4 regions of the Pantoea sp. SGAir0183 genome follow, and region 4 is predicted to be linked to each of the others. Evidence: riboswitches for the same ligand, from Rfam matches in the RefSeq annotation. Region 4 holds a riboswitch; each other region holds the start of a gene.

Region 1 (8,035 bases), 610 kb from region 4:
ACATACGGGTTTGGTGGTGCCACTGGATGCCGCTAACGTCGACACCGACGCCATCATTCCAAAGCAGTTTTTGCAGAAAGTGACGCGTGTTGGTTTCGGTGCGCATCTGTTTAACGACTGGCGTTTCCTGGACGATCACGGCCTGGAGCCTAATCCGGATTTCGTGCTCAACTTCCCGGAGTACAAAGGGGCATCCATCCTGCTGGCACGTGAAAACTTTGGCTGTGGTTCGTCACGTGAGCATGCGCCATGGGCACTGACCGATTACGGTTTTAAAGTCGTCATCGCGCCGAGCTTTGCCGATATTTTTTATGGCAACAGCTTTAATAACCAACTGCTGCCGGTCACGTTGACTGAGGAGCAGGTAGACGAATTGTTTACCCTGGTAAAAGCCCGTCCGGGCATCCGCTTCGAAGTGGATCTGGAAGCGCAGGTGGTTAAAGCCGGCGACAAGACCTACAGCTTTAAGATTGATGATTTCCGTCGCCACTGCATGCTGAATGGACTGGACAGCATCGGCCTGACGCTGCAGCACGAAAGCGCGATTTCAGCTTACGAAAATAACCAGCCCGCCTTTATGCGCTAAGCTTCGTTATCACCGTACGGCCCGGTCTGCTGACCGGGCTTTTTTTTTGCCCTGCGCATCTCACAGGCGCGGATCACGCCTCTTTGACTCTTCTGATCATCACCAACGTAACCAGCGAAATCGCTGCAATCACCCAGTACACACTGCCGTGCCCAAAATGTTCAACCAGCGCACCCTGACATAGCCCCGCCAGGATAATCCCGGTCGAAATGCTGTTAGTAAACAGGGTGGTGGCCGCGCCCGCCCGTCCAGGCATCAGATCCTGAAACCACAACATGCCAATGCCTGCGACCACGCCGATAAACAGGGCGTTAAACACCTGCAGGATCAGCAGCGCCAGATGGCTGTGAAACAGGATAAGGCCGCTGTAGAACACGACGGCAGCAGCCACGGCGGCGGCCATCATATTCCGCTTGCCCCATCGTTTGGCGTAAAAGCCCGCCACGATCATGACCGGGATCTCCAGCCCGGCAGCCGTGCCCATTAAGATTCCGGCCAGATTTTCAGGTAAGCCCAGATCCGTACTGATCCATAACGGCATGTCGATGATATACATGGTGTTGCAGGTCCACATCAGCGTCGATGCGGCAAACAAAATACGCACATCACGAATACGCCAGCCACTCAGCGGAATTCCGCCTGACTGCATCAGGGACGCGGTGCGCGGCACCGAGGGCACCGTGAACCAGATCAGCAGAAAACAGAGAAAAAACAGCCCGGCGGCCACGCTGAACAACGTGACAAAGCCAAAATTCAGCGCCAGCGCAAATGACAATGGCGGGCCAATCACCCAGGCCAGCGAGACCTGAGCACGCATGACAGAGCTGAACATCACCACTTCGCGCGAAGCACTGTCGGCATATTCACGCGCCAGGGCAAAAAGCTGCGGCATGGCGACATTCGCCAGCGACGACAGCAGTACGCCCAGCGTTATCAGCGTCAGATAATGGCGGGTAAAGGCGAACAGGAGCGCGTTTGCCAATGCCAGCATGCAGCACAGCAAGATGATATTGCGGCGATCGCCGACCCGGTCAGAACGTTTTGCGATCATCATGCTCACCACAATCCCGGCAACGGCATTGAGGGTAAAAAACAGCCCAACCCACAGCGGCGGCACCTGCACTTCTCGCGATAAAAACAGGCTCAGCGTCGGTGCCTGAAGCGCGCCCGCTACGCCGAGGATAAAGGCGGTCACCATAAAAGCGAAAAACACCGGATTGAAACGGCGCGAGAATGCTAACAAAGATTTCATGCCTTATCCCTGACAGAACAACAATAGAAACGGGAAGCGTGTCCCCCGACCATAACCTGCAACGTAAAAAAAACCAGCAGAATAACTCTGCTGGCAAAATCGTAGCACACTACTCAGAAGGGACGGGCATCGCTGCCGTCCATGTCAGAGCGCCATCCATCGCTGAATGCCTCCCGCTCTTCCAATGCGAGAAAGTTTGCCTCTAAAATAGGGCAGGAAAAACAGAGCAGGTTTCAGAGGGAGTTCCTCTTTTATGTCGTCATCACGTCTGAAGCAGCAGTTCATTCGTCTGTGGCAGAGCTGTCAGGGGCAATCGCAGGAAACCACCCTGGGTGAGCTGGCCGACGCCCTGCACTGTTCACGTCGCCATATGCGGAACCTGCTTAACAGGATGCAGGAAGCCGGCTGGCTCACCTGGCAGGCGGAGGCCGGACGGGGCAAGCGATCCGTGCTCACCTTCTGCTACACCGGACTAACCTTGCAGCAGCAGCGCGCTGAAGACCTGCTGGAACAGGATCGTATTGATCAACTGGTGCAGCTTGTCGGCGATAAAGATCAGGTCAGACAGATGATCAGCGCGCATCTGGGCCGCAGTTTCCGGCAGGGAAAACATATTCTGCGCGTCCTCTACTATCGCCCTCTGCTCAATCTGCTGCCTGGATCGCCCCTGCGTCGGTCAGAAACCCATATCGCTCGTCAGATTTTTAGCGGTCTGACACGCATAAATGAGGAAAAAGGGGAAATCGAAGCCGATATCGCTCATCACTGGCAGCAACATTCGGATCGACACTGGCGCTTTTATTTACGTCCGGCTATCCGTTTCCATCATGGCCGGGAACTCGACATGGACGATGTGATTGCCAGCCTTGAGCGCCTGCGCCAGCATCCGCTGTTTTGCCATCTTCAGCGACTTGACTCCCCTGCCCCCTGGACGCTGGATATCTATTTAGATCAGCCCGACAGCTGGCTACCCTGGCTGTTGGGCAGCGTCAGCGCCATGATTCTGCCGCGCGAGTGGCCCGATATGCGCGATTTTGCCCGTCAGCCCATAGGGACAGGGCCCTATCGGGTCATCCGCAATCAGCAAAGTCAGCTGAAGATCGAAGCCTTCGACGACTACTTTGGCTATCGCGCCTTGATCGATGACGTGTCGGTATGGGTGCTGCCCGAGATCAGTGACGAAGTGGTTTATGCCGGTGTTCGCCTGCAGGGCGAACAGGCCGATGAGAAACAGGAAGAGAGTCGGCTTGAAGAGGGCTGCTACTTTTTACTGTTTGACCAGCGCTCCGCGAAGGCAGGCGAACCGGGCATTCGACGCTGGCTTAGCTTCCTGCTTAACCCCATCGCCTTACTGAACAATGCGGATCTGGGCTACCAGCGTTACTGGTTTCCTGCTTACGGCCTGCTGCCCCGCTGGCACCACCGGCGTGATTTGACACCGGTAGAAAAACCCGCAGGCCTGACACACCTGACGCTGACCGTTTATAACCAGCACATTGAGCACGTCAGTATCACCGATGCCTTGCGTCCACTACTGGCGCAACACGACGTGACGCTGGACGTGCGTGAGGTCAGTTATGAATCCTGGCATCAGGGCACAGGTGAAAGCGATATCTGGCTCGGCAGCGTCAACTTTACCCTGCCCCTGGACTATTCTCTGTTTGCGCTGTTATACGAAGTCCCGTTGTTGCAGCACTGCCTGCCGGTGAACTGGCAGCAGGATGCTGCGCGCTGGCGTGAGAAAACGCTCCCCCTTGCTGAATGGGCGAAACAGCTGGTTGAAAGCAACTGGCTTCATCCGTTGTTTCATCACTGGCTGCTGCTGGAAGGCCAGCGCAGTATGCGCGGAGTACGGATGAATACGCTGGGGTGGTTTGACTTTAAATCCGCCTGGTTTGCACCGCCCACGCTGTGATCCTTTCCCGGCGGGCATTAAATGACTAGAATGTGACGTTCTCAACGGGGTGCCTCTTTCCATCATGCCAGAGCGCTGAGATATACCCGTCGAACCTGAATCGGTTAATGCCGACGTAGGGATTTGAGAGGCAACTTTGCTCAGATCCTTTGCGACTCAACCCTGCCGCTATAGGAGCGCAAAGTGTTAAAAAACGTCCTGCCCGTGCTGCTGTTACTCTCTGCCCCGGTCTTCGCGGCCAAACCTGTCCTGACGGTTTACACCTATGATTCGTTTTCCGCTGACTGGGGACCGGGTCCGGCCGTTAAAAAAGCCTTTGAAGCCCAGTGCGGTTGCGAACTGAAATATGTGGCCCTGGAAGACGGGGTTTCGCTGCTGAATCGCGTCCGTCTGGAAGGCAAGAACAGCAAGGCCGATGTGGTCTTAGGGCTGGATAACAACCTCCTGCAGGCCGCGCAACAAACCGGGCTGTTTGCCAAAAGCGACGTTGATACCGGTAAATTGCAGGTTCCCGGCGGCTGGAAGGACACCACCTTTGTGCCCTTCGATTACGGCTACTTCGCGTTCGTCTATAACAAAAACACGCTGAAAAACCCACCAAAGAGCCTCAAAGAACTGGTCGAAAGCCCCGAAAAATGGCGCGTGATTTATGAAGATCCCCGCACCAGCACGCCGGGCCTTGGCCTGCTGCTGTGGATGCAAAAAGTCTACGGAGACAAGGCGCCTGAAGCCTGGCAAAAGCTGGCAAAGAAAACCGTCACGGTGACCAAAGGGTGGAGTGAAGCCTACGGTCTGTTTCTGAAAGGCGAGAGCGATCTGGTGTTGAGCTATACCACGTCGCCGGCTTATCACATTATTGAAGAGAAGAAAGATAACTATGCCGCGGCACCGTTTGCCGAAGGCAACTATCTGCAGGTGGAAGTGGCAGCCCGCCTGGCTAACAGCAAACAACCAAAACTGGCAGAGCAGTTTATGCAGTTCATGGTCACGCCCGCTTTCCAGAATACGATTCCAACCGGCAACTGGATGTACCCGGTGATCAAAACCGACCTGCCTGCAGGCTTTGCTTCACTCAGCGTGCCGAAGACGGCATTACAGTTTTCGCCTGAAGCCGTCGCCAGCCACCGTTCACAATGGGTCAGCCAATGGCAACGCGCCGTGAGTCGCTGATCCCCTTCTGGCTGATTCCGGGTTCACTCGCCACGTTGCTGCTTTGCAGCGTGGCGTTGTCAGCTTTTGCTGCACTGTGGATGGCGGCCCCGGCGACCGACTGGCGTGCGGTTCTGCAGGATACCTATCTGCATCATGTGATTGGCTTTTCATTTACGCAGGCGCTGCTCTCCGCCCTGCTCTCTTTGCTGCCGGCCATTCCGCTGTCCCGGGCTCTCTATCGACGCCGTTTTCCTGGCCGTCAGGGATTATTACGCCTGTGCGCCATGACGCTGGTCTTGCCGGTGCTGGTCGCGGTATTTGGTCTGCTCACTGTCTATGGTCGGGTGGGCTGGCTGGCCCGGCTTTGCGCCTGGTTTGGCGTGGACTATCACTTCTCGCCTTACGGGCTTCAGGGCATTTTACTGGCCCATGTTTTTTTCAACCTGCCGCTGGCCACGCGCCTGATGCTGCAGGCGCTGGAAAGCATTCCGGCCGAACAGCGTCAGCTTGCTGCACAGCTGAATATCCGTGGCTGGCATCACTTTCGGCTCCTTGAATGGCCGTGGCTACGTCGCCAGTTACTGCCTACCGGTGCGTTGATTTTCATGCTCTGCTTCGCCAGTTTTGCCACGGTTCTTTCACTGGGTGGCGGGCCGCGGGCCACCACTATCGAACTGGCCATTTTTCAGGCTTTAAGTTACGACTACGATCCGGGACGCGCCGCACTCCTGGCGTTGATTCAGCTTTGCTGCTGCCTGGTATTGGTGCTTCTCAGTCAGCGCTTCAGTCACGCCATTCCCGCTGGCAACACGCAGCGCCAGGGCTGGCGCGATCCGCAGGATTCCGTGCTGGCGCGCATCAGTGACATTGCTCTCATCGGTTTAGCCTTGCTGTTACTGCTACCGCCCCTGATCGCAGTGATTATTAATGGCCTGGACGGCGGACTGCGCGGCGCCTTGCAACAACCGGCGTTGTGGCAGGCAACATTCACCTCACTGCGCATCGCCCTGGGCGCTGGCGTGCTGTGCGTGTTACTGACGACCATGCTGCTCTGGAGCAGCCGCGAACTGCGCCTGCGCCAGCGTAAACTTGCCGCACAATTTATGGACACCAGCGGCATGCTGATTCTGGCCATGCCGGGTATCGTGCTGGCAACCGGCTTTTTCCTGCTGCTGAATGCCACTACAGGGCTGCCCGATGCGGCGGATGGCGTAGTGATGTTCGCCAATGCACTGATCGCCATTCCCTATGCCCTGAAAGTGCTGGAAAACCCGATGCGGGATATCGCAGAACGCTACAACCACCTGTGCGGCGCATTAGGGATCAGCGGATGGAACCGCCTGACGCTGATAGAACTCCGTGCACTGAAGCGGCCACTGGCACAGGCGCTGGCGTTTGCCTGCGTACTGTCAATTGGAGACTTTGGCGTCGTGGCGCTGTTCGGTAACGCCGATTTCCGTACGCTGCCGTTCTACCTCTATCAGCAGATTGGTGCCTATCGTGGGGCCGACGGAGCCGTTACCGCATTACTGTTGCTGGTGCTCTGCCTGTCTCTGTTTACTCTGATGGAAAAATTACCGGGTCGCCATGCTGACACTGAATAATCTGACTTACCTGTATCAGCATTTGCCGATGCGTTTTTCCCTTCACGCCGGGCGCGGCGAACGGCTGGCGATTCTTGGTCCAAGCGGCGCGGGTAAGAGTACGTTGTTAAATCTGATTGCCGGCTTTCTGCCCGTCAGCCAGGGCAGTCTGATAATGGATGGCGTCGATCATACCCACAGCGTGCCCGCTCAGCGCCCGGTATCGATGCTGTTTCAGGAAAACAACCTGTTTCCGCATCTCAGCGTGGAACAGAATCTGGGGCTGGGCTTACATCCCGGGCTCAGGCTGACTGCGGACCAGCGTCAGCAGGTAGCCACCATTGCACAGCAGGTCGGGCTCAGTGAGATGCTGTCGCGCCTGCCAGGCCAGCTCTCAGGTGGACAACGTCAGCGCGTAGCGCTGGCACGCTGCCTGCTGCGCGAGCGGCCGGTATTACTGCTGGATGAACCTTTCTCGGCGCTTGATCCGGCACTGCGTGGCGAGATGCTCAACCTGGTGCGTACCGTCTGCGAAGCCCGTGAAATCACATTACTTATGGTGTCGCACAGTCTTGAAGATGCGCAGCAGATTGCGCCACGCAGCGTGGTGGTGGTAGATGGACGGGTTTACTGGGATGGCGCAACAGACCGGCTGCTGTCAGGGGACGTGCGGGAAGCCGATGTACTCGGCATCCCACGTCGTTAACCGATAAAGACCTGCCACAGCAGGTGGCGGAAAACTGGCATCATCGGGTGAAACTGAATACCGACGAAGGCCGCAACGGCCACGACCAGGCCCAGTGGCGCAAGCCAGCGCAGTCGTTCAGGCGGCAAATACGCGGTGGCCCAGTCGCGGGTCTTTTCACCGCGCCACCAGCGCCAGCACAGCCAGCATCCCAGCCACACCACAAGGGCAACGGCAACCAGCAGCCAGATAAAGTGACCGCCCTGGGCTTCTTTCGGGACATCAATCGCCACGCCTGCCAGAATCCCCGGCAACAGATAAAGCGGGGGCCATAAAATACAGCCGATCAGATTGGGGGGCAGAAACTTGCGTACCGGCAATTCCAGCATACCTGCCGCCAGCGGGATCAGCGGGCGAGTGGGTCCCACAAAACGGCCGACCAGAATGGTAAACATGCTGTGCTGATACAGCGCATGTTCGGTTTTATCCAGCAGCCCTTTGTATTTTTGCAGGTATTTCCAGCGATGAAGCGGCCCCTGAAATTTCCAGCCAATCCCGTAAGAAACCCAGTCGCCAAGCAGACAACCGACGAAGCCAGCGGCCCAGGCGGGATACAAACCGATCTGCCCACTGCCCACCAGCGCGCCAAGGCTCGCCATCATCACGGTGCCGGGGAGCAGCAGCCCCACAAACGCCAGTGACTCCAGAAACGTCACCAGCGCCACGGCAAACAGCGCCCACTCCAGCGACTGTGTAATCAGGTGTTGAACCCAGGCTTCCATATCAATCCTCAGAAAAAGCAGAAGGCTGGATTGTCCAGAGCAGACATCACAGCGTCAAGGCAAGAATTGTAGGCCAATAT
Region 2 (8,035 bases), on a different contig from region 4:
TACCAGCAGTCAGCAGCAGTAAACGCGAAGCTCGCCGCCATAAAACTGGATCCCTTTGAACGCCATTTTGGCCTGCGTGAAATGAAATGGACGGAATAATGCTTAAACAACTCGTCTGGCGCCTGGGTCAGGCTGCCTTTGTGATTTTTGCCGTCGGTATTTTAACGTTCGTTTTAGTACAGGCGTTACCGGGCGATATGGCATGGCGCATTGCGTCGGGACGATATGGTTATGACCGGGTCGACCTGGCGGCGGTTACCCGCGTGCAGCAACAGCTGACGGACTTTTCCGCTCAGGGAAATGCACTATGGCACTGGATGTGGGATCTGCTGCGCTTCGATTTCGGGCGATCTCTCGTCTCAGGCGAGCCGGTCAGCAGTGAGCTGGGCTGGCAGTTAACACAAACCCTTGCTCTGGCCGGTGTAGCACTGCTGATGATGTTGATTCTCATTATTCCTGCGGGGGTCTGGGCAGGATGTCGGCCGGGCGGTGTTATTGATCGGCTCATTAACGTGCTGGCACCCACGTTTAAATCGATTCCACATTTTGCCCTGGGTTTACTTCTGATTATGTTGTTTTCGCTGCGCCTGAACTGGCTACCCAGTGCGGGGCATGGGGAAGGGCAACATGTCATCCTGCCGGCGCTGACGCTGGCATTAACGCTGAGCGCGGTAGGGGCGCGTGTTGTCCGTGAGGCAACCTGTCAGGCTGTGAAAGCAGGCTGGTATCGATGGGGAGCGCAAAAGGGCCTTTCCGCGCCGTACCTGTTTTTGCGACATGGTTTGCGCAATCTCAGTGTCCCTGTCGTCACCTGGATAGGCATGCAGTTCGTCTGGTTAGTGGAAGGTGTGGTGGTGATCGAAACTCTTTTTGCCTGGCCAGGTGTCGGACACGCGCTGGTACATGCGATTTTTGCCCGGGATGTTCCGGTGATTCAGGCCAGTGCGGTGGTACTGGGATTGACCTTTGTCACCTTAAATATGGTTGTCGATGGCGTGTGTTATGTCCTGGATCCCCGAGGTAAACGCGTATGACGTACCGCCAAAAAACGGGGCTGCTGATAATTTTAACCTTGCTGGCCTTTGCATGGCTGATGCCGTTGTTGAATCAGAACGATCCCCTGCAGCAGGATTTGTTACAGATGTTAACGCCGCCATCGGGTAACGCGTGGCTGGGTTATGACCATTTAGGGCGTTCGATGCTGGCGCGCCTGAGTGCGGCGCTGAGATTGTCGCTGGGGCTGGCGGCCCTGTGTGTGATTACAGCAATGCTCATGGGGCTGCTGGCGGGAATAGCCAGCGCCTGGTACGGCGGATGGGTCGATCGACTTTTCGGTATGCTGGCCGACATGTGTCTGGCGCTGCCGGGCCTGCTGTTAGTCCTGCTGCTCGCCGCAATCGCACCTGACGCGCCGCTCATGTTATGGCTGGGACTTTCACTGGTACTGTGGGTGGAATTTTTCCGTGTGACGCGCGCCACGCTGCGGCCTGTGGTCATGTCGCCAGCCGTTCAGTCATCTTCACTGCTTGGCTTCTCCATTGTTTATCTCTTTCGCCGACATCTTTGGCCGGCCCTGTCTCCGTTATTGCTGACACTGACCGTCTATGCATTCAGCAATGCCATTATGGCCGTATCGGCGCTGGGATTTATCAGTGTTGGCGTTCGTCCACCCACACCTGAGCTGGGCCTGATGATGACGGAGCTGTTCCCCTATACCTGGGAAGCGCCCTGGCTATTACTGCAGCCTGTGGTTGTGCTGTTTATCCTGCTGGTGGGGCTGAATTTGTTGGTCAACAAGGAGCGCAAATGGCAAGTATCGTAATCAAACAGGTCGCCGTCTTCGCGGATACCTGCATTGTTGAGCCTGTAAGTCTGAGCATCCATCCCGGCAGGCCCGTCACCTTCATTGGTGAGACAGGATCGGGAAAAAGTTTGTTTGCGCAGGCGATTTTCGGCACCTTACCCGACGGACTGAGGGCTGAAGGAACAGTAGTCATTGACGGGCAGCAATATAATCTGCAAACCGATCTGACAGCACTCCGTGCGCTGTGGGGACACCGTATTGCCGCGTTACCTCAGGAGCCCTTGCTGGCGCTTGATCCGACGATGCGTGTGAAAGGCCAGACAGAAGAGGGTTATCGGTACATACAGGGGTACACGCGTCAGGGCGCACAGCAGGCGGCAGGTTTGGCGCTGGACTCGCTGGGGCTGGCCCACGCGGCAGAGCGTTTCCCCTGGCAGCTTTCCGGTGGAATGGCCCAACGGGTGTGCTTTGCCGCTGCGCGGGCGGGCGGTGCCACTCTGCTTATCGCGGATGAACCGACGAAAGGACTGGATGTGGCGCGACGGGACGAAATTGGTGACATGCTCAACCTGGCCGTAGCCCGCGGCGAAGCCTTGCTGACCATCACCCATGATATCGCGCTGGCCAGGCAGTTAGGCGGTGACATTGTCGTGATGCATAAGGGAAAGGTGATTGAGCAGGGCAATGCCACGCAAGTCCTGAATGCGCCGCAGAAGGCTTATACGAAACAGTTGCTGGCCGCCGAACCCCATGCCTGGCCACCAGCCACGTTGTTGCCCTGTGATGACACCCTCGTATTACGGGCCGAAGGGCTTACTCTGAAACGCGCCGGGAAAACGTTGTTCCGCAATGTAAATTTATGCTTTCGCGCCGGTGAAATCGTTGGGCTTTATGGTGAGAGCGGCAGTGGCAAAAGCAGCCTGGGAGATACGCTATCGGGCTTGATTAAGCCCGATAAGGGAACGATAACCCGACCGGGCAGGTTTCATCCGTTGCGTTATCAAAAACTGTACCAGGATCCTTCTGCGGTTTTTCCACCGGATATCACTATGGCCCAGATCATCGACGATCTGCTGCAGCGCCACACAATTCCGGTGAGGCGACGTGATGAGCGGATGCGCCAATTGGGGCTCGGACAGGCGTTGTTACACCGTCCGGCTTCAGGATTGTCAGGCGGTGAGCTTCAGCGGTTTTCGCTGCTTCGGGCGATGTTGCTGAATCCCGTGTTCCTGTTTGCCGATGAACCCACGTCGCGTCTCGATCCTGTGGTTCAGCAACAGACGCTGGCCTTACTGACTGATCTGGCCATGCAGCAACGCTGCGCCATTCTGCTGGTCAGTCATGATCTCACGCTACTTGAGAGGAGTGCACATCGGGTCATTTCCCTTGATGCGATTAGCCTGCCTGATGACTGAGGCAGAGCACCCTCAGATGTGCTCCATGACCAGCACGGCCAGCGTATCCGGCTCCAGCGCACGAAAAATATGTTCAGTGTCGCCGGGATAGCTGATGTAGTCGCCCGGTGCCAGTTCGACGGGCGAGTCTGTGGGCCCGACCAGCGCGCGTCCCTGAGTCAAGATGAGATGCTCAATGGTGTTCGGCGAATGCGGTTGCGAGCGGCGCTCGCTGCCGGGCTGGATGTTTAGCAGATAGATATCCCGTCGCGCGCCGGGCGGACAGGTTGCCAGCAGGACGGCTTTATAATCCGCCTGCTCGGCGGCAACGGCAGGGCCTTCACCGCGACGAATAACCTGCAGGCGGTTCGCTTCCGGCTCCATCAGGCGGGCAAACGGAATATTCAGGGCAACGCAAAGTGACCACAACGTCTCAATGCCAGGATTACCGTTCCCCGCCTCAAGTTGAGAGAGGGTCGATTTTGCTATGCCGGCCCGACGCGCGACTTCTGCAAGTGTCAGTCCTGCCCGCTGGCGCTCTCTGACTAAACTGCTGGCGATAATATCAATGGGTGTACTCATCCTGCATCCTGTTCGTTATGGCGAACATATCGTTCATCTTGTAATGCTGCTGCGGTCCGTTCATTATAATGGGTATATCGTTCGTTATGGGATCTAATCGTGATGCTGGATAAAAAAGAGACGCTGGACAAGGGCGTGATAAAAGCCATTTTCCTTGTCTGTCTTGCCGATGGCATTGTTGGCCTGTCATATGGTTCGCTCGCTCTTGCAGAGGGTTTTCCGTTTTGGGTGCCGCTGGCGTTATCGACGTTGGTGCTGGCGGGGGCGTCTGAATTCCTGTTTATCGGTATCGTGGCGGGCGGTGGCAGTCCTCTCACGGCGGCAGCGGCGGGGCTGTTGGTCAATGCGCGTCATCTTCCTTTTGGTATCACTGTCAAGGATTTGGTCGGTCAGGGCAGACGGGGTCTGCTAGGATGCCACATCATGAATGACGAAAGTGTCGTGTTTGGCATTTCCCAGCCTACGCTGGCGCAACGTCGCCAGGCATTCTGGATATGCGGCATCAGTATTGGCGTGATCTGGCCTGTGACCGTAATGGCTGGCGCGGCGATAGGGCAGTTTATTCCGAATGTGTCTGCTATCGGCCTGGATGCGGTCTTTCCCGCGATCCTGATTGCGCTGATCTTTCCTGCCTTACGCAAAGCGCGCACCCGCATTCCTGCTATGACTGGTGCGTTTTTGTCGCTGGTGGTCACGCCTTTCGTACCTGCCGGTATGCCCGTATTGTTTTCCTTGCTGGGCCTCTTTACATGGAGATCGCGCAAATGAATCACGCCATGATTATTGCAGGTATTGCGTTGCTGGCTGCTGGCACCTACGCCATCCGTTTCGCGGGTGTTAAACTCGGCAATCGTCTGCCCGTCAGTGAACGAACCCAAAACATGTTATCCGATGCTGCCACTATACTGCTGCTTGCGGTTGCGGCAACCACCACGCTGTTTGAAGGCCAGCATTTTGCAGGGATGGCCAGAGTGCTGGGCGTCGGGTTTGCCCTGTTCCTTGCCTGGCGTAGAGCTCCGCTGATTTTCATTATTCTGGGCGCGGCCTGCATGACGGCGTTGTTGCGCTATATGGGTGTACCCTGAATGCGCTATTTATCTTGCCGGACCCGGCGATAAATTGCGTGTCAGCCTTGACGAACAGCGTCGCTTAAAATACAACTAGAACCCGTCAGGGGAGTCTCGCCAGAGAGACTGAGAGGCTAATAGCGCCATGCGCGGCTTAGCGACCCTTAGAACCTGACCCAGTTGATACTGGCGTAGGAAGACGGGCATCTGCGCATCGCGTAGATGCTTGCCGCAGAGCCTGTTTCTGTCAGGCTTGTGCTTTTTCCCTTCTTGTATCGCGGGTCTCTGAGAGCTAACAGAGAGGCCAATGTGACTATCCTTATTCCGTTTTTACCCCATCAGGATGGCGGACAATGAGCCGCTGGTCAGTGCTGGGCAGCGGTGTATCCGGACTCTGTATCGCGACGTTACTGGCCGAACACGGCGAGAAGGTTGAAGTCATTACACGACCGAATTGTCAGGCGGCGTCCCACTGGGCTGGCGGCATGCTGGCACCCTGGTGTGAGGCAGAAAGTGCGCCTCAGCAGGTCGTTGAATGGGGACAGCACGCTGCAGCGTGGTGGGCAGCCCGCGTAAGTGGCGTTGAACAGCAGGGCACACTCGTACTCACGCCACCGCGTGACAGCGCCGAACTTACCCGGTTTGCCAGCATGACCCTAGCGCATCAGTGGGTTGCGCCAGGTGACATCGAACCCGCGCTGGAAAACCGCTTCGCCCGGGGATTATTTTTCCCGGCTGAAGCGCATCTCGATCCGCGTCAGGCAATGCAACAGTTACGTGCACGTCTGGTCAGCGCGGGCGTCAGTATTCACGCTGGCAAGCCCAGCGGACGCATTATTGATTGCCGCGGTATTCATGCGCGTGAGGCACAGCCAGCCTTGCGTGCGGTGCGGGGCGAAATGCTAATACTGCAAACGGATGAGATCACGTTTTCCCGACCTTTACGCCTGCTGCATCCCCGTTTTCCTTGCTATCTGGTTCCCCGGGCGCAGGGGCACTTTATGCTCGGGGCCACCATGGTTGAGAGTCAGGATACCAGCCCCATCAGCGCGCGCGCCATGATGGAGCTGCTGAGCGCTGCTTACAGCATTCATCCTGCGCTTGCCGAAGCGCGCATTATCGAAAGCGGGACGGGGTTACGTCCTGCTTATCACGACAACCTCCCCGACGTGCGTTATGAAAACGGTGTCTTTTCCATTAACGGTATGTATCGCCATGGCTTTTTGCTGGCACCGGTTATGGCCGAAAAGCTCATGCATCAACTTGCAACAGAGAGACTACTATGCGAATCGAACTAAATGGTCGTGCTATCGAGACGAAAGCCGGGACGCTTGCGGAGTTGTTAGAAGAGCAGGGTATTGACGCTGGCTGTGTGGCCAGTGCCCTCGATGGAACCTTTGTTCCCAGAGAGCGCTATGCCTCGCAGTTGCTTGAGGCCAACTGCCGTCTGGAAGTGCTGTCGCCAATGCAGGGAGGTTGATCATGTTTTACGACTACAAGGGCGACTCCCGTTTTTTACTGGGTACGGCCGGTTATCCCTCACCGGATATTCTTCAGCAGGCTGTTGTGGCCTCCGGTGCGGATATCATCACGGTCAGTCTGCGTCGGGAAGGGAATCAGGGTGGGGCCTTTCGCGATTTACTGAAAACGCTGAATAAGCGCGTGTTACCCAATACAGCGGGTTGCCATACCGTCAGGGAAGCCGTCACGACGGCGCATATGGCGCGCGAACTGTTTGCCACGCCATGGATCAAACTGGAAGTGATCGGGCACGCGGATACCCTGCAACCGGATCCTTTCGCCCTGGTGGAGGCCGCCCGTATTTTATGTGCCGAAGGTTTTCATGTTTTTCCTTACACCACAGAAGATCTGATTGTGGGCGAAAAACTGCTGGAAGCGGGCTGTCAGGTGCTGATGCCCTGGGGCGCGCCCATTGGCTCGGGGCAGGGGCTACGCAATATTGACGGTTTACGCACCATGCGTGCCTGGTTTAAAGACGTTCCGCTGATCATTGACGCGGGTATCGGTGCTCCCAGCCAGGCGGCGCAGGCGATGGAGCTGGGCTTTGATGCCGTGTTGCTGAATACCGCCGTCGCGAAATCCCACGATCCGGTACGCATGGCGGGAGCGTTTGCCAGTGCCATTCAGTCAGGACATCAGGCGCGGTTGGCCGGCATGATGGAACGTCGGGATATGGCGGTCGCCTCCACGCCCGTTTTTGGTCTGGCGCAGTTCAGTTAAGGAGCGAAAATGTCGCGATATCAAAGACAGACTATGTTGCCCGAAGTCGGGGATGAGGGGCAGCAGGCGCTGGCTGCAGCCCGCGTTCTGGTCGTGGGCGCGGGTGGACTCGCGTCAACCCTGTTGCCCCTGCTCGCAGGTGCCGGCGTGGGCTATATTCGGCTGTATGATCATGATGTCGTGACGCTGCATAATTTGCATCGCCAGACGTTGTTTACCGTTGCCGACATTGGCGAGCACAAGGTTTTCTGCGCGCAGCGTGCGCTGGCGCAACGCAATCCTGACATACTCATCGAGCCGCATGTTGATGCCCTTCGTGCCAGCATTATCGATACGGCAATGACAGGGATTGATTTGGTCATTGACGCCGCAGACAATTTTGCAGTGACCTATCTGCTCTCCGACAACTGCTATGCCCGACGAATTCCCCTGGTGAGTGCCTCAGTGCTGGGAAGACAAGGCTATGTTGGCGGATTCTGCGGCGGAGCGCCCAGCTATCGCGCGCTGTTTCCCCGTTTACCCAAAGCATCAGGCAACTGCAACACTGCGGGGGTTTTAGGCCCGGCGGTCGCCACCTTAGGCGCCATGCAGGCTCAGATGTCGCTCAGCATACTGCTAACGCTGTCGCCGTCACCGTTAGGGGGCATGATCAACTGTGATTTTGTGTCATGGCAACTGCGTCAGTTCCGCTTTGACGCGGCACCGGAACCGGAAAAACCCGGGATTCCGTTTATTGATCCTGCCTTGTTGACGCCAGACGACTGCGTGGTGGAGCTACGTGGGATGGATGAAGCCCCCGTGAGCGTCAGCACGAATGCTGAGAGGCTACTGCCACAGGATATTGCCTGCTGGCAGCCGCCCGCGGATAAGCGCATTGTTCTGGTCTGCGCCAGCGGCATGCGTGCCGCTCAGGCCGCGCAGGCACTGGAAGCGCGTGGCTGTGAGCG
Region 3 (8,035 bases), 1.7 Mb from region 4:
GGGCGCTGTCTGCTGTCGGGCTACATGAATAAACGCGATCCTAACCAGGGAACCTGCACCAACGCCTGCCGCTGGGAATATCAGTTGCAGGAAGCCAGACAAGATGACGTCGGCAACATTGTTGAAATTCATCAGCCGGTCAGCGTACAGGACGTGACGCCTACATTGGGCATTGGGCAACCCAGCGACAAGGTGTTTTTGCTGGAGGAGAAAATGAAACCCGGCGAAATGATGAGCGCCTTTGAAGATGAACACGGCACCTACATCATGAACTCGAAAGATCTGCGTGCCGTGGCGCACGTCGAGCGCCTGAGCCAGATGGGCGTTCACTCACTGAAAATCGAAGGTCGCACCAAATCCTATTATTACTGCGCCCGCACCGCACAGGTTTATCGCAAAGCCATTGACGATGCGGCGGCAGGTAAACCGTTTGATTCTGCCCTGCTGGAAACCCTGGAAGGCCTGGCGCATCGCGGCTATACCGAAGGTTTTTTGCGTCGTCACACCCACGACAGCTACCAGAATTACCAGACCGGCTACTCTGTCTCAGAGCGCCAGCAGTTCGTCGGGGAGTTCAGCGGTGAACAGCGCGAGGGCTGGGCGGAAGTACGGGTAAAGAATAAATTTGTTCTGCATGACAGCCTGGAGATCATGACGCCGTCCGGTAACCTGATCTGTACCCTTGATGCCCTGCAAAACAGCCGTGGAGAACCGACAGAGGTGGCCCCGGGAGACGGGCATCGCGTCTGGATGAAAGTGCCGCCGGAGGTAGATTTGCGGTTTGCCTTGCTGCTGCGTAACTTTGCGCCAGGCCAGAACACCCAGGATCCGCATGCCGCTCACGCCACGGCCTGACAAAATTTGACAAAAGCAAGAACAGGATCACAGACGGCTCGGTTTTACTGAACTATAGTGCTGCCTGCTACCAATGAGTAACAATTATCAGCAGCAGTAACTGGATCCACCTCATTCACCCGCCCGGCTCCCCCGTGCGGGTTTTCTTTTTTCTCCCTTTCGCCAATCATTTTTCTCTTCCGGCTATGCTATAACCACTAACTACGCTTTCGATCTCCAAGGAACAGATAATGGACAAACAATCGCTTACGCTGCTAATCCTGAATGGTAAAGGCGCAGGTAATGACGATCTCCGTGAAGCGATCACGAAGCTGCGCGCCGAGGGCTTTAACATAGCCGTGCGCGTGACGTATGAAAAAGGAGACGGTGAGCGTTACGTGGAAGAAGCCCTTGAACTGCAGGCGGAAACCGTAGTGGCGGGCGGCGGTGACGGCACCGTCAACGAAATCGCTACCGCACTGGCGTCGGTCAACGCGGATGAGCGCCCGGTTCTGGGGATTCTGCCGCTGGGCACAGCGAACGATTTTGCCACCAGCGTCGGCATTCCTGAAGAGATTGAGCACGCCTTGCGCCTGGCTATCCAGGGTAAAGCCTGTGATATCGACCTCGCCCGCGTTAACCAGCATCACTATTTTATTAATATGGCGACCGGAGGATTTGGCACGCGCATTACGACCGAGACGCCGGAAAAACTCAAATCTGCGCTGGGCGGCGTGTCCTATTTTATTCATGGGTTGATGCGCATGGACACGCTAAAACCGGACAGTTGTGAAATTACCGGGCCCGGTTTTAACTGGCAGGGCGATGCGCTGGTCATCGGCATCGGCAACGGTCGTCAGGCCGGAGGCGGTCAGCGTTTATGCCCGTCGGCGTTGATTAACGATGGCCTGCTGGACGTCAGCATTGTTACCGCGCAGGAGTTGCTGCCTACCCTGCTGCATTCCCTGACCGGCGATGAAGAGAATCCCGGCATTATTTCTACGCGCTTATCGTCCCTGACGATTCGCTCACCGCATGAAATGACCTTTAACCTGGATGGCGAACCGCTGACAGGCCAGTCATTTACCATCGATATCATGCCGGGCGCGTTAAGCTGCCGCCTGCCGCCGCAGTGTGCCCTGCTGAGTTAATTCTCACGGGAGCCCTGGCTCCCGGCCTTAATGTAAACAGTTCGTGATTACATTCACAATTCCGCTACTTCAACTTGTATGGTAGTAGCGGGACGCGTAATTTTTCATCCTTAATGCCAGCATGGCCTGCCGTCCGTCTGCCACAAGGATGCTTTATGCTACACATCGATCACCTTCCTGCGGATGTTCATCTGCCCGCCTATGACCGTCGCCAGCTTAAAACCCGTATAGTGCATATCGGCTTTGGTGCCTTTCATCGCGCCCATCAGGCCTTGTGCACGGATAAACTGGCCGAACAGGGTAGCGACTGGGGAATCTGCGAGGTTAACCTTAACAGCGGCGAGCTGATTCAGGCACTCCGCCAGCAGGACTTTCTCTATACGTTGACCGAAAAAAGTGACGACGCCGTGAAAATCCGGGTCATTGGGGTGGTTACCGCGGCACTGCACGGCAAAACGGACGGCATTGATGCCGTGATTACGGCCCTGTGCCAGCCGGACGTGGCGATTGTGTCGATGACCGTGACGGAAAAAGGCTATTGTCACCTGCCCGCCAGCGGCAATCTCGATCTGCAACATGCGGATATCGTGCATGACCTGGCGCACCCCGCACAGCCCCGCTCGCTGCCCGGATTGATTGTCGCCGCCATCCGCCGTCGACGCGATCTGGGTTTAGCGCCTTTCAGCGTGATGTCCTGCGATAACATGCCTGAAAATGGCCACGTCACACGGAATGTGGTGACGCAGCTCGCCCGGCAGCATGATGCGTCGCTGGCGGACTATATTCAGCACAACATCACCTTTCCCTCCACCATGGTAGATCGCATTGTTCCGGCAATGAATGAGGCCGCCTTTGACGCGTTACGTGCCCGTATTGGTTCGTCCGATCCGGTGGCCGTTGAGGCTGAACCCTTCTTTCAATGGGTGATTGAAGACCATTTTGTCAGCGGCCGACCTGACTGGGACAAGGCCGGTGCCGAACTGGTGGAGGATGTGCTGCCGTTTGAGCAAATGAAGTTGCGCATGCTCAATGGCAGCCACTCCTTTCTGGCGTACCTTGGTTACCTTGCGGGTTATGAACACATCAGCGATTGTATGGCTGACGACGCGTTCCGGGCGGCCGCACGTGCGCTGATGGTTAACGAACAGGCGCCGACGTTAACCACGCAGGGCGTGGATTTACCGGCTTACGCCGACGCCTTAATCGCTCGCTTTGCCAACCGCGCTATCAGACACCGCACCTACCAGATTGCGACCGATGGCACCCAGAAACTGCCACAACGCTTTCTTGACAGCGTACGCTGGCATCTCGCTAACGGCACACCCTGCCCGCTGCTGCTGCTGGGCATTGCCGCCTGGATGCGCTATGTCGGTGCGGTCGATGAAAAAGGCGAACCTATAGCGATCCGCGACCCACTTAAAGCCCAGCTGGCCACCTGTGTGGCAGAAAGCGCGGAAGGTCAGGAGCGGGTGCGGGCCTTACTGGGCCTGAAAACCGTTTTCGGCGAGGATCTGGCGGATAATACAGCCTTTGTTGACGCGCTCTCCGCCTGCTATATACAGTTGACGAAAGTGGGGGCACGGGCGGCCGTGCAACAGGCCATCGCACAGGGCTAAGGCGTTTTAACGCGCTGGCGACATCGGGTTAATGTTAACAGGGACAGAACATGACGCTTTCCTACACCATCACGACAAGTGAACCGGTCAATCAGCAGATTTACCGTTATCTACGCAAAGATATCGTCACCTGCGTCATTCAGCCGGGCGCTTTGCTGTCGGAAAAAGAGGTTTCCGCCCGTTTTCATCTCTCTCGCCAGCCGGTACGTGAGGCGTTCATTAAGCTGGCAGAAGCCGGTCTGGTACAAATCCTTCCACAGCGCGGCACCTTTGTGCGTAAGATTTCAGCGAAGCAGGTCGAAGATGGACGCTTTATCCGGGAAGCGGTAGAACTGGCCGTGATACGCCGCGCAGCGCGGGAAACAAGCCAGCGCGGACTGATGGCGCTGGAGCATAATCTGCAGCTCCAGCGCATCACTGCCGCCCGGGGCGACAGCCAGATGTTTCTCAGCCTGGACGATGAATTCCATCGTCTGATTGCGGAGAGCATCGACTGTATGCTGGCATGGGAAACTATTGAAAACATCAAGGCGACGATGGACCGGGTGCGCTATCTCACCCTGAATCAGGTCGCGCCCGCTGAAACGCTGATCGAACAACATGAAGCCGTTTTTGCCGCCCTGAAAGCGCGCGATGCGGACCAGGCAGAAACCGCCCTGCGTCACCATCTGCAGGCAATGATGTTTTCGCTCGCGCCCGTGATCAGGCAAAACCGTGACTGGTTCGAGGCTGAGTAGCGCGCCGTACAATCGCTGAGCGAAGCCGTTACCACCACTGATGAAAATGATGCACAGGTCCAGTCCCGTGGCCCACCTCCAGCGAATCGGCTGCCAGCAGGGCCTGTTGTAGCCAGGTTTTGGCTTCATTAACCGTCTCCGCCCAGTCACTGTGCCGTGGACGCAGGGCCGCCAGCGCAGCAGACAGCGTACAACCGGTACCGTGCGTATGGCGCGTCTTCACCCGAGGCGTGCTGAACCGTTGCCGCCCCGCTGGCGTGATCAGCCAGTCAGGACTTTCGCCATGATCCAGATGTCCGCCCTTCATCAGCACGGCCTGACAACCCAGCGCCAGAAGGGCATCGCCCTGCGTCAGCATCTCGTTCTCATTGCTGGCCATACGGCATTCGAGCAGCGCGGCGGCTTCGGGCAGATTAGGTGTGATCAGTGACACCTGTGGCAACAGGCGCTCGCGGACACAGGCAATGGCATCAGGACTCAGTAAGGCATCGCCGCTCTTGGCCACCATCACCGTGTCCAGCACCACAAACGGGATTGCCCGGCGCTGCAAGCCAACCGCCACCCGCTCCACGATCGCCGCGTCGGACAGCATGCCAATTTTTGCACTGTCGATGCGCACGTCATCAAGAACGGAATCCAGCTGTGCGCTGACAAAATCAGGATCAATACGGTACACCGACTGTACGCCACAGGTATTTTGCGCCACCAGGGCCGTAATCACGCTGGTGCCGTAAGCGCCCAGTGCGGAGAAGGTTTTCAGGTCGGCCTGAATCCCGGCACCGCCGCTGGGATCGGTACCGGCAATCGTTAAAGCATTGATGCGTTTCACAGGGCGGCCTCCAGTGTCCAGAGCGCGTCCAGAAACGCCGGTGCAAAGCTGCCCGGCCCGGTTGATGCCTGTGCGGCTTTCTCTCCGGCCAGTGCCATCACCCGACAGGCGCTGGCGATATTGACCAGTCTGTCACCCGGCAGGCTGGCAAAGGCGGCGACGACCGCAGACAGTGCACAGCCGGTACCGACCACTCGCGTCATTAAGGGCGATCCGCCGACGATCGACAGGGTACGCATCCCGTCGGTGGCATAATCCACCTCGCCAGTGACCACCACACAGGTCTGATACTCCCGCGCCAGTTGTTGGGCGGCCAGCAGGGCGCTTTCGGCGGCGTGCAGACTGTCCACGCCACGTCCGCCGTCAGCCTGCTGGGCCAGCGCCAGAATCTCGGAAGCATTGCCGCGAATCACGGCAGGCGACTGCATCAGCACCTGCTGGCAAAACCGGGTACGCAACGTCAGTGCGCCCACCGCTACCGGGTCCAGCGTCCAGGGCGTGCCTGCCAGATTAGCCGCCTCGATTGCCGCGGCCATGGCCAGCTGGCGTTCGTGCGTTAATGTGCCGACATTGATTAACAGTGCATCCGCGATACCGCTGAACTGCGGCGCTTCCTCGCGATCGATGACCATGGCAGGTGACGCGTTCAGAGCAAGCAGGACATTAGCCGTGAGCATTTGCACCACATCATTGGTCATGCAGTGCACGAGCGGTGACTGACGGCGAAACTGTTGCAGGAGGGGCGCGCATTGCGCATCAGAAAGATGGTGCGGTTGATGTGTCATCAGAACTCCCAACCGGCGGACAAGAAGGCGAATGCGGTCAGGCATCAGACTTCCCTACGCTGGCATTATCCAGATCAGGTAATACGGGTATTTCTCAGCCTTCATACGAAGGGCACCCCGAGTCGTGTAGATTACATTTCTTTATTAATTAGTGAGTTATGTAAGTTTACCTGTTTGTATAAGGTTGTTTTTACGAATCTCACTATTGAGCATTGTACCCCAGCCTGTACCCCATTTTGTACCCCACAGGAAAACAAAAAGCTTGATTATACTTTACCCATGTAAAACGGTTATAGTTAGAATCTATGGACAGAATTAATCATTATTATCGCCAAATGAAGTTTTGAATCATGTTTAGAAAAATAAAGTAGATGCCCTACTTTATTCATTTCTTACCGCTATGTAATTACCTTCAACAGAAATAATCTGTAGAGACAGTAATTAACTGTTATTTTCTCATGAAACAAGTTTTTTTTGTGACCTATACTAAAATATGAAAACCAAATCTTATACACATAGGCATTAAAATGAAAGTAAAAGATAATTTAGAAAATGAAATATTATCTAATCTAAAAAGACTGGAAGAAGAATATGATGAAGCGATGTATTTCAACAATTCCCCACCAGATATGAGTATTGTTGCAACAAAATGGCTGCAACAATATCTTAGCAAAAGAAAAAATTATGGAGAATAACAATTGAAGAAAAGGGAAATACGTACTAATAGAAAGACGCTGAATAAATCAGTTCGTAAAAAAACAATTGTATCAGAAATATCACTTACTTTTGATCAATATGAAAACATTCTATGTAGCGATATGACCTCAGCACGAATATGTAACATATTAAAAGTGCGATTACCAAAAGGATACATAGAGAAGCTAAGAAGTAACAAACTCACGAAATACAAAAACTGGTATCAAAAAGTAAAACTTAAGAATTTACACCGCCCCCAGTTAACCAACTAATCTATCACCTCAAAAAAAGCCGACTCACTCGCATGAATCGGCCTTCCTGAATTTATCAATATGGAGCGTATACAAATGATCAATCCCAAATCTATTTTTACCAAGTTTAAGTATGTATCTGCTGAGTGTGGTTCAGGGAAAACTACTTCATTATGTAATATGATCAATCGGGTACTTAACACTAAAGGCAGTACTGAAAAATTTATTATCGTACAAAACACACAGAAACTTGCAACAAATACATCTAAAAAATTTGATAGTTCTAAATTACTGATTAGTGATTTAATGCCAAGAGGTAAAAATGTCATTAATACAGTACTGGCTTTCCTCAAAACACCAGTTGAGCGAGTTCTCATTATTAGTGATAAAACATTTTTTAGAATTCCCACAGATATGTTAACTGGGTGGCAAATCTGGCTTGATGATGTGACTAACTTTCATTCATTCAAAAATATTAATGACGATAATCAGAGAATCAAAGATATTATATATCATGATCTGATGCAGGAGCATGAGATTGTCGATGATGAAAAAAGGCTGTACTTAACAGCGAAAAAGAAAGCGGTAAAAGGTGATTTAATGAACAAAATCGCCCAAGAACTTTCTGTTATAGCTGAGAATGATATTTTCATCATGGGTAACGATTACTTTGTCGATCCAGAGAAAGTGCAATTGAGTATTCTTGGATGGAAAGATCTAAGTAAGTATCTTGGATTACCTGTAACTTTTATGGGGGCTAACTTCGAAAACTCATTGATTTATAAGGCAAGACCAGAAATATTTGAACAAATCAGTCTGAATGATCTGCAACAACGAAAAGTACCTTTAACTGAACGCCTCAAAGTATACTATTTCTCAGAAAATATAAAATTATCAAAAACATGGAAGGACAGAAGCCCCGCTCAACTCCAGCGTGTTTATGCTTACCTCTCTGAAGTACTCGAAGGCCAGGAATACTACTGGACGAACAACAATACCGATAAACAGAAGCTACATGAGGCTTACAGAATAAGCCCTGATGCGAGGGGGCATAACGACTACAAAGATCGACATACATGCGTCTGGTTAGCCTGTATGCGTCCTGACGACACGGAAGCGAAGCTGTGTGAGTTGCT
Region 4 (8,035 bases):
TAAGATTGAACAGGCACTGGCCTTGACCGGTAAGGCTGTCGAGCGGGCGATGGCCGCCTGTGCGCATCAGTCGTCGGCTGACCTGTCCGCCGTTATCGATATCATCGCTTCAGGTGGTGAGAAGCAGGGCCAGAAAGAGGAGGGAACTGGCCCTGGTCAGGCCATCCCGGCCGGACGCCAGTGACTTTAAAGGACAGAAAAAAGCTGCGCCAGTTGCAATGTTCATTGCCGTGCGCGGCTTTCCAGTTTTTACTGCCTGTTGCACAACGTGCGCGTTTATCTGCGCGACAGGGCGGGGTTAATGCCCGGATTCGGGCTCAACAAGCCGTAACAGCTCGCGGGTGGCCGCCCGCCAGTCCTCTGCCTGCGTAATGGCGCTCACCACGGCGATACTGCCGACACCAGTTTCAAGTACCGCCGGAACGCGATCAATGCTGATGCCGCCAATCGCCACGGTAGAGATCCCCTGCAACCGACTCAGATGGCGTTTAAGTTCAGACAAACCCTGCGGAGAAGAGGGCATCACCTTCGTCTGAGTCGGAAAGATATGTCCCAGCGCAATGTAGGAAGGACGCAGCGCCAGCGCCCGATCCAGCTCAGCATCATCGTGCGTGGAAATGCCCAGGCGCAAGCCTGCGTCCAGAATGCGCTGCACATTGGCCACGGCCAGATCTTCCTGCCCCAGATGAACGCCATAAGCCTTATGCTTAATCGCCAGCTGCCAGTAGTCATTAATAAACAGGCGCGCCTGGTAACGCTGACCTGTTGCGATAGCCTGGATGATGGTGGGTTCAACGATCTCATCTGGCAGATCCTTAATCCGCAGCTGAATCGTGCGCACCCCGGCATCCAGTAAGCGTTCGATCCATTCAACGCTGTCGACCACCGGATACAGCCCTAATCGCGGCGCGGTAGCGGGAAAGGCGTTCATTTACTCCTCCTTAATCGCTGTGGCGGGATGGTAGAGTTCACCGCCCCGTTCACGGAAATGATCAGACATCTGCGCCATGCCAACCTCAATAGCCTGCGCTTCCGCTTCCTGTCTGGCAGCATAGTCACGCACTTCCTGCGTGATCTTCATTGAGCAAAACTTAGGGCCGCACATTGAACAGAAGTGGGCGACTTTACCCGATTCCTGTGGCAACGTTTCATCGTGATAGGCCCGGGCTGTATGAGGATCCAGCGCCAGATTGAACTGATCTTCCCAGCGAAATTCGAAGCGCGCTTTCGACATGGCGTTGTCGCGGATCTGCGCCCCCGGATGGCCTTTGGCCAGATCGGCAGCATGCGCGGCGATCTTGTAAGTGATTAACCCCTGTTTCACATCCTCTTTGTTTGGCAGGCCAAGATGCTCCTTCGGCGTGACGTAACACAACATCGCGCAGCCAAACCAGCCAATCATGGCGGCACCGATGCCAGAGGTAAAATGATCGTAGCCCGGCGCAATGTCGGTCGTCAGTGGGCCCAGAGTATAAAACGGCGCTTCATGGCAATGTTCCAGCTGCTCTGTCATGTTGCGACGGATCATCTGCATCGGGATATGGCCGGGGCCTTCGATCATCACCTGTACGTCATATTCCCAGGCTATTTTTGTCAGTTCACCCAGCGTGTGCAGCTCAGCGAACTGTGCTTCGTCGTTGGCGTCCTGAATCGATCCGGGGCGTAATCCGTCGCCCAGTGACAAAGCGATATCGTAGGCTGCGCAAATTTCACAGATGTCGCGGAAGTGTTCATAGAGAAAGCTCTCTTTGTGATGAGACAGGCACCACTTCGCCATAATGGAGCCACCACGGGACACAATACCGGTCAGGCGTTTTGCAGTCATGGGAACGTAGCGCAGCAGCACACCCGCATGGATAGTAAAATAATCCACGCCCTGTTCGGCCTGCTCCAGTAACGTATCGCGGAAAATGTCCCAGTTCAGGTTTTCAGCCACACCGTTGACCTTCTCCAGTGCCTGATAAATCGGAACAGTGCCGATGGGAACAGGACTGTTACGCAGAATCCATTCACGGGTTTCATGAATATAGCGTCCGGTCGACAGATCCATGACCGTGTCCGCGCCCCAGCGTGTGGACCAGACCAGCTTTTCTACTTCTTCTTCAATAGACGAGGTCACCGCTGAGTTACCAATGTTGGCATTCACCTTCACGAGAAAGTTGCGTCCAATGATCATCGGTTCGGATTCGGGATGGTTGATATTGGCCGGAATAATGGCGCGGCCAGCGGCCACTTCCTGGCGCACAAACTCGGGGGTAATGTTTTCGGGCAGATGGGCACCAAAGCTGTGGCCCGGATGCTGTTGCAGAAGTACCTCACCACAAATGCGCTCACGGCCCATGTTCTCCCTGATGGCGATGAACTCCATCTCTGGCGTGATGATTCCCCGACGCGCGTAATGTAACTGGGTCACACAGCGGCCGGCTTTAGCACGGCGCGGCGTTGGCAGATGTTCAAAGCGCAGGTGATCCAGTCCGTCATCAGCCAGTCGCTGCTGCGTATACGCCGAGCTAATCTGCGTCAGTTTTTCGCTGTCGTCGCGCTCTTCAATCCAGCGAGCACGCAGTTTATCCAGTCCGCGATGCACGTCGATTTTTGCTGCCGGATCGCCATAGGCACCGGCGGTGTCATAAACCGGCACAGGCTCATTTTCCTGGTAAACGGGCTCATCTTTACTGCCGCCGGTCAATGTAGGGCTAAGCTGGATTTCGCGCATGGGGACACGAATGTCGTCACGACTGCCGGTCAGCCAGATACGTTTTGAGTTGGGAAAGGCACTGCCACCCTGCAGGGAATCAATAAATTCCTGTGCCTGAGCACGTTGTTCGCGACGGGTCGTTTTCGTAGTAGACATAGCAATATTCCAGTAAGTGGGAAGGTTGCTTGTCCGGAGTTCGGAAGGAGTAACGGCACAGCGGGCACCCTGAGTGCGGCGTACCGTAAAAATTTACTCTTGTTCCCTTCGCAGGTTCTAACCTGATCAGGTTCCGCGGATCCCGAATTAACGGTCTCAGCCCAATGGGCACTCCGACAAGATTTGGTTTAACGGTTAATCAGGTCCCGCAAGGACGTGCAACCGTCAAACCCTGACTAACATAAAACAGATGTTTTAAAGCCCACTCAGCATAAGGGGGCTTTTTATGAATCACAAGTTATTTACATTTGCGGCACTGTTAAGCAGGGCGGGCAATTTCACTGTCGTTCGCCACTGGCGGAGTCAGGTGATTGTCCCATGCCATTTGGATAAGCTTGTCTTCAAGGGTAAAACGCGCTTCAAGAGCTTCGCCGACTTCTGACAAGGCGTGCTGAAACGTCACATAGTTGTCATCATCGATGGCCTGTTGCAGGTGGCCGTCATACAGCTGCATCAACTGCTCGGTATTGGCTTCCAGCGACGGGTAAATCTGCGCGGCAGCCAGCAGCGGACTGGTGCCGTCCATCTCTGCAATCAAACGCTGGTAAAGGCTAAAGTGACCGGATGAAAGATAATCGACCAGCGTGTGGCAAAAGTTATCCAGTGCCTGCTCGTCCAGGCGAGTCAGCGCTTCTTTTTTCGGCTTGATGCCGACCAAATGGTAATAAGAAACCAACAGCTGGCGGCGAGCTGCCAGCCATGAATCTACCAGTTCATTACTGCCACCTACGCGTTGGGTCAGAACGTCTAACTGGTTAAGCATAGTTAACTCCGTATGCGTTATGCACCTTCATATTTCAGATTAGCGATGCGCCAATTGCGCTTGTTCTCCGCGAACCTGTCGGGATAAATAAGCGTGCTGTCGTCTTGCAACCAGAATTATTTGGGTATAGTTGTTCATCTACACACTTAACATCGGGACTTCAGCGTGCGGGTTGACGCTAAGGATGACGAAATAAATGCAATGCGAAATTTCAAGCGTAGACGCTGGATGGTGGATTGTCAGTAGTGAGCAGAAAATTTGGTTACCGCAAGGCGATTTACCTCACGGAAACGCACAGCAGTTTGGCCTTACCGGGCACCAGGGGCGCGTGATTGGCGAATGGCAGGGAGAGAAGGTCTGGCTGATTTGTGAAACGCGTTCGTCAGATATGCTGTCGTTGCGCCAGTTACTCAACGAAGATCCGGGCCTGTTTCAGCTGGCCGGGCGCGGTGTGCAGTTAGCGGAGTTTTACCGATCTCATCGCTGGTGCGGCTATTGTGGTCATGAGATGCATGCCAGTAAACGCGAATTTGCCTGCCTGTGTAGCCATTGCCGTGAACGTTATTACCCACAAATTGCGCCCTGTATTATCGTTGCTATCCGCCGTGGAGATGAGATCCTGCTGGCCAACCATGCGCGTCATCGTAATAACATTTACACTGTGCTGGCCGGGTTCGTTGAAGTCGGTGAGACCATTGAACAGGCGGTTGCACGCGAAGTGATGGAAGAGAGCAACGTGCGCGTGAAGAATGTCCGTTATGTCACTTCCCAGCCCTGGCCTTTCCCGCAGTCCTTAATGATGGCCTTTATGGCGGAGTATGACGGCGGCGACTTACAGCACGACGGTAAAGAGCTGTTGGATGCCGGATGGTTCCGTTTTGATGCGCTGCCTTTACTGCCTCCACCTGGCACCGTTGCCCGTCGATTAATTGAAGATACCGTTGCCCTCTGCCGCGCTGAGGCGTGAGAGTGCTACACTACTCGCTTGATACCGAGAGAGTCCTGACATGAGTGAACTGAAGAACGACCGTTATTTGCGCGCCCTGTTACGCCAGCCTGTCGATGTTACCCCCGTATGGATGATGCGCCAGGCCGGACGATATTTGCCGGAATATAAAGCCACGCGTGCCCAGGCGGGCGACTTTATGTCGCTGTGTAAGAATGCCGAGCTGGCCTGCGAAGTCACCCTGCAACCATTGCGTCGCTACAAGCTCGATGCGGCCATCCTCTTCAGTGATATTCTCACCATTCCTGATGCGATGGGATTAGGGCTGTACTTCGAAACGGGGGAAGGTCCATGCTTTTCAAACCCCGTAACCTGCCGTGCCGATGTCGATCGCCTGCCTGTTCCCGATCCTGAACAGGAACTGGGTTACGTGATGAATGCCGTACGGACCATCCGTAAGAACCTTAATGGTGAGGTGCCCTTAATTGGTTTTTCAGGCAGTCCGTGGACGCTGGCAACCTATATGGTAGAAGGCGGCAGTAGCAAGGCCTTCACCAAAATTAAAAAAATGATGTACGCCGAACCTGCCACATTGCATGCCATGCTGGATAAGCTGGCCGACAGCGTTATTCTCTATCTCAACGCTCAGATCCGCGCCGGGGCGCAGTCAGTCATGGTGTTTGACACCTGGGGCGGCGCATTGAGTGGCCGCGATTATCGCGAGTTCTCGCTGTATTACATGCATAAAATCGTCGACAGCGTACTGCACGAAAACGAAGGCCGTCGTGTGCCGATCACGCTGTTTACTAAAGGCGGCGGTCAGTGGCTTGAGGCCATGGCTGAAACAGGCTGCGATGCACTGGGCCTGGACTGGACTATCGACATCAGTGAGGCCCGCCGTCGTGTCGGGCATAAAGTTGCCTTACAGGGCAATATGGATCCCTCCATGCTGTACGCACCACCGGCCCGTATCGAGCAGGAAGTGGCCAGTATTCTGGACGGTTTCGGCAAAGGTGAAGGCCACGTATTCAATCTGGGACATGGTATCCATCAGGATGTACCGCCAGAGCATGCCGGCGTCTTCGTTGAGGCGGTGCACCGCCTTTCCCGCCAGTATCATCAGGAGTCATAATGGATATTGCTGCACTTCGTGCGGAGCAACAACAGCGTGCCGCAGACGTCGTGCGGCAGGACGATTTTGATGTGCTGCCGCCACGCTTTATTGGTGGCGCAGACGTCGGGTTTGAACAGGAAGGTGCGGTCACGCGCGCGGCGCTGGTTATTCTCGAATACCCGTCGCTGAAGCTGGTGGAGCATCGTATCGCGCGCATCGAGACGACTATGCCGTACATTCCTGGCTTTCTCTCTTTCCGGGAATATCCCGCCTTGCTGGCGGCATGGAATATGCTGGAGCAGAAGCCTGACCTGTTGTTTGTCGACGGTCACGGCATTTCGCATCCGCGTCGGCTCGGTGTGGCGTCACACTTTGGACTGATGGTCGATGTTCCCACCATCGGTGTCGCCAAAAAGCGTTTGTGCGGACGGTTTGAGCCGCTGGACGAGACTCCCGGCAGTCGCCAGCCGTTAATGGATAAAGGGGAGCAAATTGGCTGGGTATGGCGCAGCAAGGTACGCTGTAATCCGCTGTTTGTGGCCACCGGGCATCGCGTCAGCCTGGACAGTGCCCTCGATTGGGTTGAAAAGTGTACTCAGGGCTACCGTTTACCGGAACCGACGCGCTGGGCAGATGCTGTCGCATCACGCCGACCTGCATTTCTGCGCTGGCAAAACGCGCTTTAGCACTGTTTGTAGGGCGCTTTTGCGTTACACTGCGGCCAGCGAAACGAATAAGAGCTCTGTGTATGTTACAAAACCCTGTGCATTTGCGTCTGGCAAAGCTGGAAAGCTGGCAACATCTGACGTTTATGGCTTGCCTGTGCGAGCGCATGTATCCTAATTACATGGCCTTTTGCCAGCAAACTGCGTTTGCCGATCCTGCGCTTTATCGCCGAATTCTCGATCTGATTTGGGAAACGCTGACGGTGAAAGATGCAAAGATCAACTTCGACAGTCAACTGGAAAAGCTCGAAGCTGCGATTCCGGATGGCGATGATTTTGAGGTCTACGGCGTGTATCCGGCCATCGATGCCTGTGTGGCATTAAGTGAAGTGCTGCACGCCCTGTTAAGTGGCGAAACGCTTGAACATGCGATTGAAGTCAGCAAGACCTCCATCACCACCGTGGCCATTCTGGAAATGACTCAGGCAGGTCGTGAAATGACTGATGAAGAGCTGCGGGAAAACCCGGCTGTCATCGACGAATGGGACCTGCAATGGGAGATTTTTCGCCTGCTCGCAGACTGTGAAGAGCGAGACCTTGAATTGATAAAAGGTCTGCGATCCGACCTGCGCGAGGCGGGAATTAGTAACATCGGTATAAAAATTCAGCAATAAGGCGAGAAAACGTGACTTCAGGCCTTAATTAGCGCGCCTAGAGGCTTCACATCAGCCCCCTGTCTGGTCTACATTTGGGGGGCTGAAAATTGTGGCTATCGGTGCGTGCAGGCTGAAGAGTGCCCGAAGTTGGCTTTTCCCTCGCACTCGTTGCTTAGCAAGCGATAAATACACTTTAAGGATAACTTATGAACAAGACTCAACTGATTGATGTGATCGCAGAAAAAGCTGACCTGTCTAAAACCCAGGCCAAGGCAGCGCTGGAATCTACTCTGGCTGCAATCACTGAGTCTCTGAAAGAGGGTGATGCTGTACAACTGGTTGGTTTTGGTACTTTTAAAGTGAACCACCGCGCTGAGCGTACCGGTCGTAACCCACAGACTGGCAAAGAAATCAAAATCGCTGCGGCAAACGTACCTGCATTCGTGTCTGGTAAAGCTCTGAAAGACGCCGTCAAGTAAGACGTCGCATAGCGGTAAAGTTTTAAACAGGGGCGATTTCGCCCCTTTTGTTTAAGGGCCAGCCACCATGACTACGCTGCTTCAGCGCTTTTCCGCCCTGCTTCTCTCCTCACTGATTATCGGGTGCAGTTCCACCCCCGACATTCCCGCCTTTTCCGCCAGTGGTTATCTGGCCGACCGTGGCAGTGTGCGTATCTGGCGTAAGAATACGGATCATCAGTCTGTGCATATTCGTACGCTGTACAACCCGTTTAACAGCGAAAAAAGCGAAACGACAGACTACCGCTGGCTGGGCGATCATCTGGTCAGCGTTGAGCGTCAGGTGAAAGGCGCGCCTCCCGACGATGTCACCCTGCGATTTGACCAGAATGGCAGTCTTAACTTTATGCAGCGCCAGCTTGCTACTCAACGTGAAGCGGTCAGCCCTGATACGGTGGAACTTTATAAGTTTGACGCGCAACGTATGCGGGACATCAGCGATGCGCTCTTAAGCGGTCG

Evidence for each region. A riboswitch is a leader RNA that binds a small molecule or an ion and turns the genes downstream of it on or off. The one in region 4 is predicted to bind thiamine pyrophosphate.
Region 1: another riboswitch for thiamine pyrophosphate. It lies ahead of thiB (thiamine ABC transporter substrate binding subunit); the one in region 4 lies ahead of thiC (phosphomethylpyrimidine synthase ThiC).
Region 2: another riboswitch for thiamine pyrophosphate. It lies ahead of C1N59_RS21205 (FAD-dependent oxidoreductase); the one in region 4 lies ahead of thiC (phosphomethylpyrimidine synthase ThiC).
Region 3: another riboswitch for thiamine pyrophosphate. It lies ahead of thiM (hydroxyethylthiazole kinase); the one in region 4 lies ahead of thiC (phosphomethylpyrimidine synthase ThiC).

What each region holds. Positions count from the first base shown of each region.
Region 1 covers NZ_CP028053.1:3,593,499-3,601,533, forward strand. Annotated here, with positions in the region: gene leuD (3-isopropylmalate dehydratase small subunit) at 1-586, shown strand, start outside; gene C1N59_RS16735 (MFS transporter) at 660-1,838, opposite strand; gene sgrR (HTH-type transcriptional regulator SgrR) at 2,092-3,753, shown strand; TPP riboswitch at 3,789-3,893, shown strand; gene thiB (thiamine ABC transporter substrate binding subunit) at 3,937-4,923, shown strand; gene thiP (thiamine/thiamine pyrophosphate ABC transporter permease ThiP) at 4,899-6,509, shown strand; gene thiQ (thiamine ABC transporter ATP-binding protein ThiQ) at 6,493-7,194, shown strand; gene C1N59_RS16760 (DedA family protein) at 7,191-7,955, opposite strand.
Region 2 covers NZ_CP028057.1:130,726-138,760, reverse strand. Annotated here, with positions in the region: gene C1N59_RS21240 (ABC transporter substrate-binding protein) at 1-99, shown strand, start outside; gene C1N59_RS21235 (ABC transporter permease) at 99-1,034, shown strand; gene C1N59_RS21230 (ABC transporter permease) at 1,031-1,822, shown strand; gene C1N59_RS21225 (ABC transporter ATP-binding protein) at 1,807-3,219, shown strand; gene C1N59_RS21220 (helix-turn-helix domain-containing protein) at 3,232-3,780, opposite strand; gene C1N59_RS21215 (AzlC family ABC transporter permease) at 3,883-4,548, shown strand; gene C1N59_RS21210 (AzlD domain-containing protein) at 4,545-4,865, shown strand; TPP riboswitch at 4,943-5,062, shown strand; gene C1N59_RS21205 (FAD-dependent oxidoreductase) at 5,201-6,145, shown strand; gene thiS (sulfur carrier protein ThiS) at 6,130-6,327, shown strand; gene C1N59_RS21195 (thiazole synthase) at 6,330-7,088, shown strand; gene C1N59_RS21190 (HesA/MoeB/ThiF family protein) at 7,098-8,035, shown strand, end outside.
Region 3 covers NZ_CP028053.1:1,531,901-1,539,935, reverse strand. Annotated here, with positions in the region: gene yegQ (prephenate-dependent tRNA uridine(34) hydroxylase TrhP) at 1-855, shown strand, start outside; gene yegS (lipid kinase YegS) at 1,086-1,985, shown strand; gene C1N59_RS07250 (mannitol dehydrogenase family protein) at 2,141-3,601, shown strand; gene C1N59_RS07245 (GntR family transcriptional regulator) at 3,652-4,338, shown strand; gene thiD (bifunctional hydroxymethylpyrimidine kinase/phosphomethylpyrimidine kinase) at 4,367-5,167, opposite strand; gene thiM (hydroxyethylthiazole kinase) at 5,164-5,952, opposite strand; TPP riboswitch at 5,987-6,082, opposite strand; gene C1N59_RS07230 (hypothetical protein) at 6,480-6,647, shown strand; gene C1N59_RS07225 (type III restriction endonuclease subunit R) at 6,996-8,035, shown strand, end outside.
Region 4 covers NZ_CP028053.1:4,202,656-4,210,690, reverse strand. Annotated here, with positions in the region: gene C1N59_RS19595 (aminotransferase-like domain-containing protein) at 1-184, shown strand, start outside; gene thiE (thiamine phosphate synthase) at 299-931, opposite strand; gene thiC (phosphomethylpyrimidine synthase ThiC) at 932-2,854, opposite strand; TPP riboswitch at 2,941-3,040, opposite strand; gene C1N59_RS19580 (Rsd/AlgQ family anti-sigma factor) at 3,174-3,677, opposite strand; gene nudC (NAD(+) diphosphatase) at 3,874-4,644, shown strand; gene hemE (uroporphyrinogen decarboxylase) at 4,685-5,755, shown strand; gene nfi (deoxyribonuclease V) at 5,755-6,423, shown strand; gene C1N59_RS19560 (YjaG family protein) at 6,486-7,076, shown strand; gene hupA (nucleoid-associated protein HU-alpha) at 7,265-7,537, shown strand; gene C1N59_RS19550 (DUF1481 domain-containing protein) at 7,605-8,035, shown strand, end outside.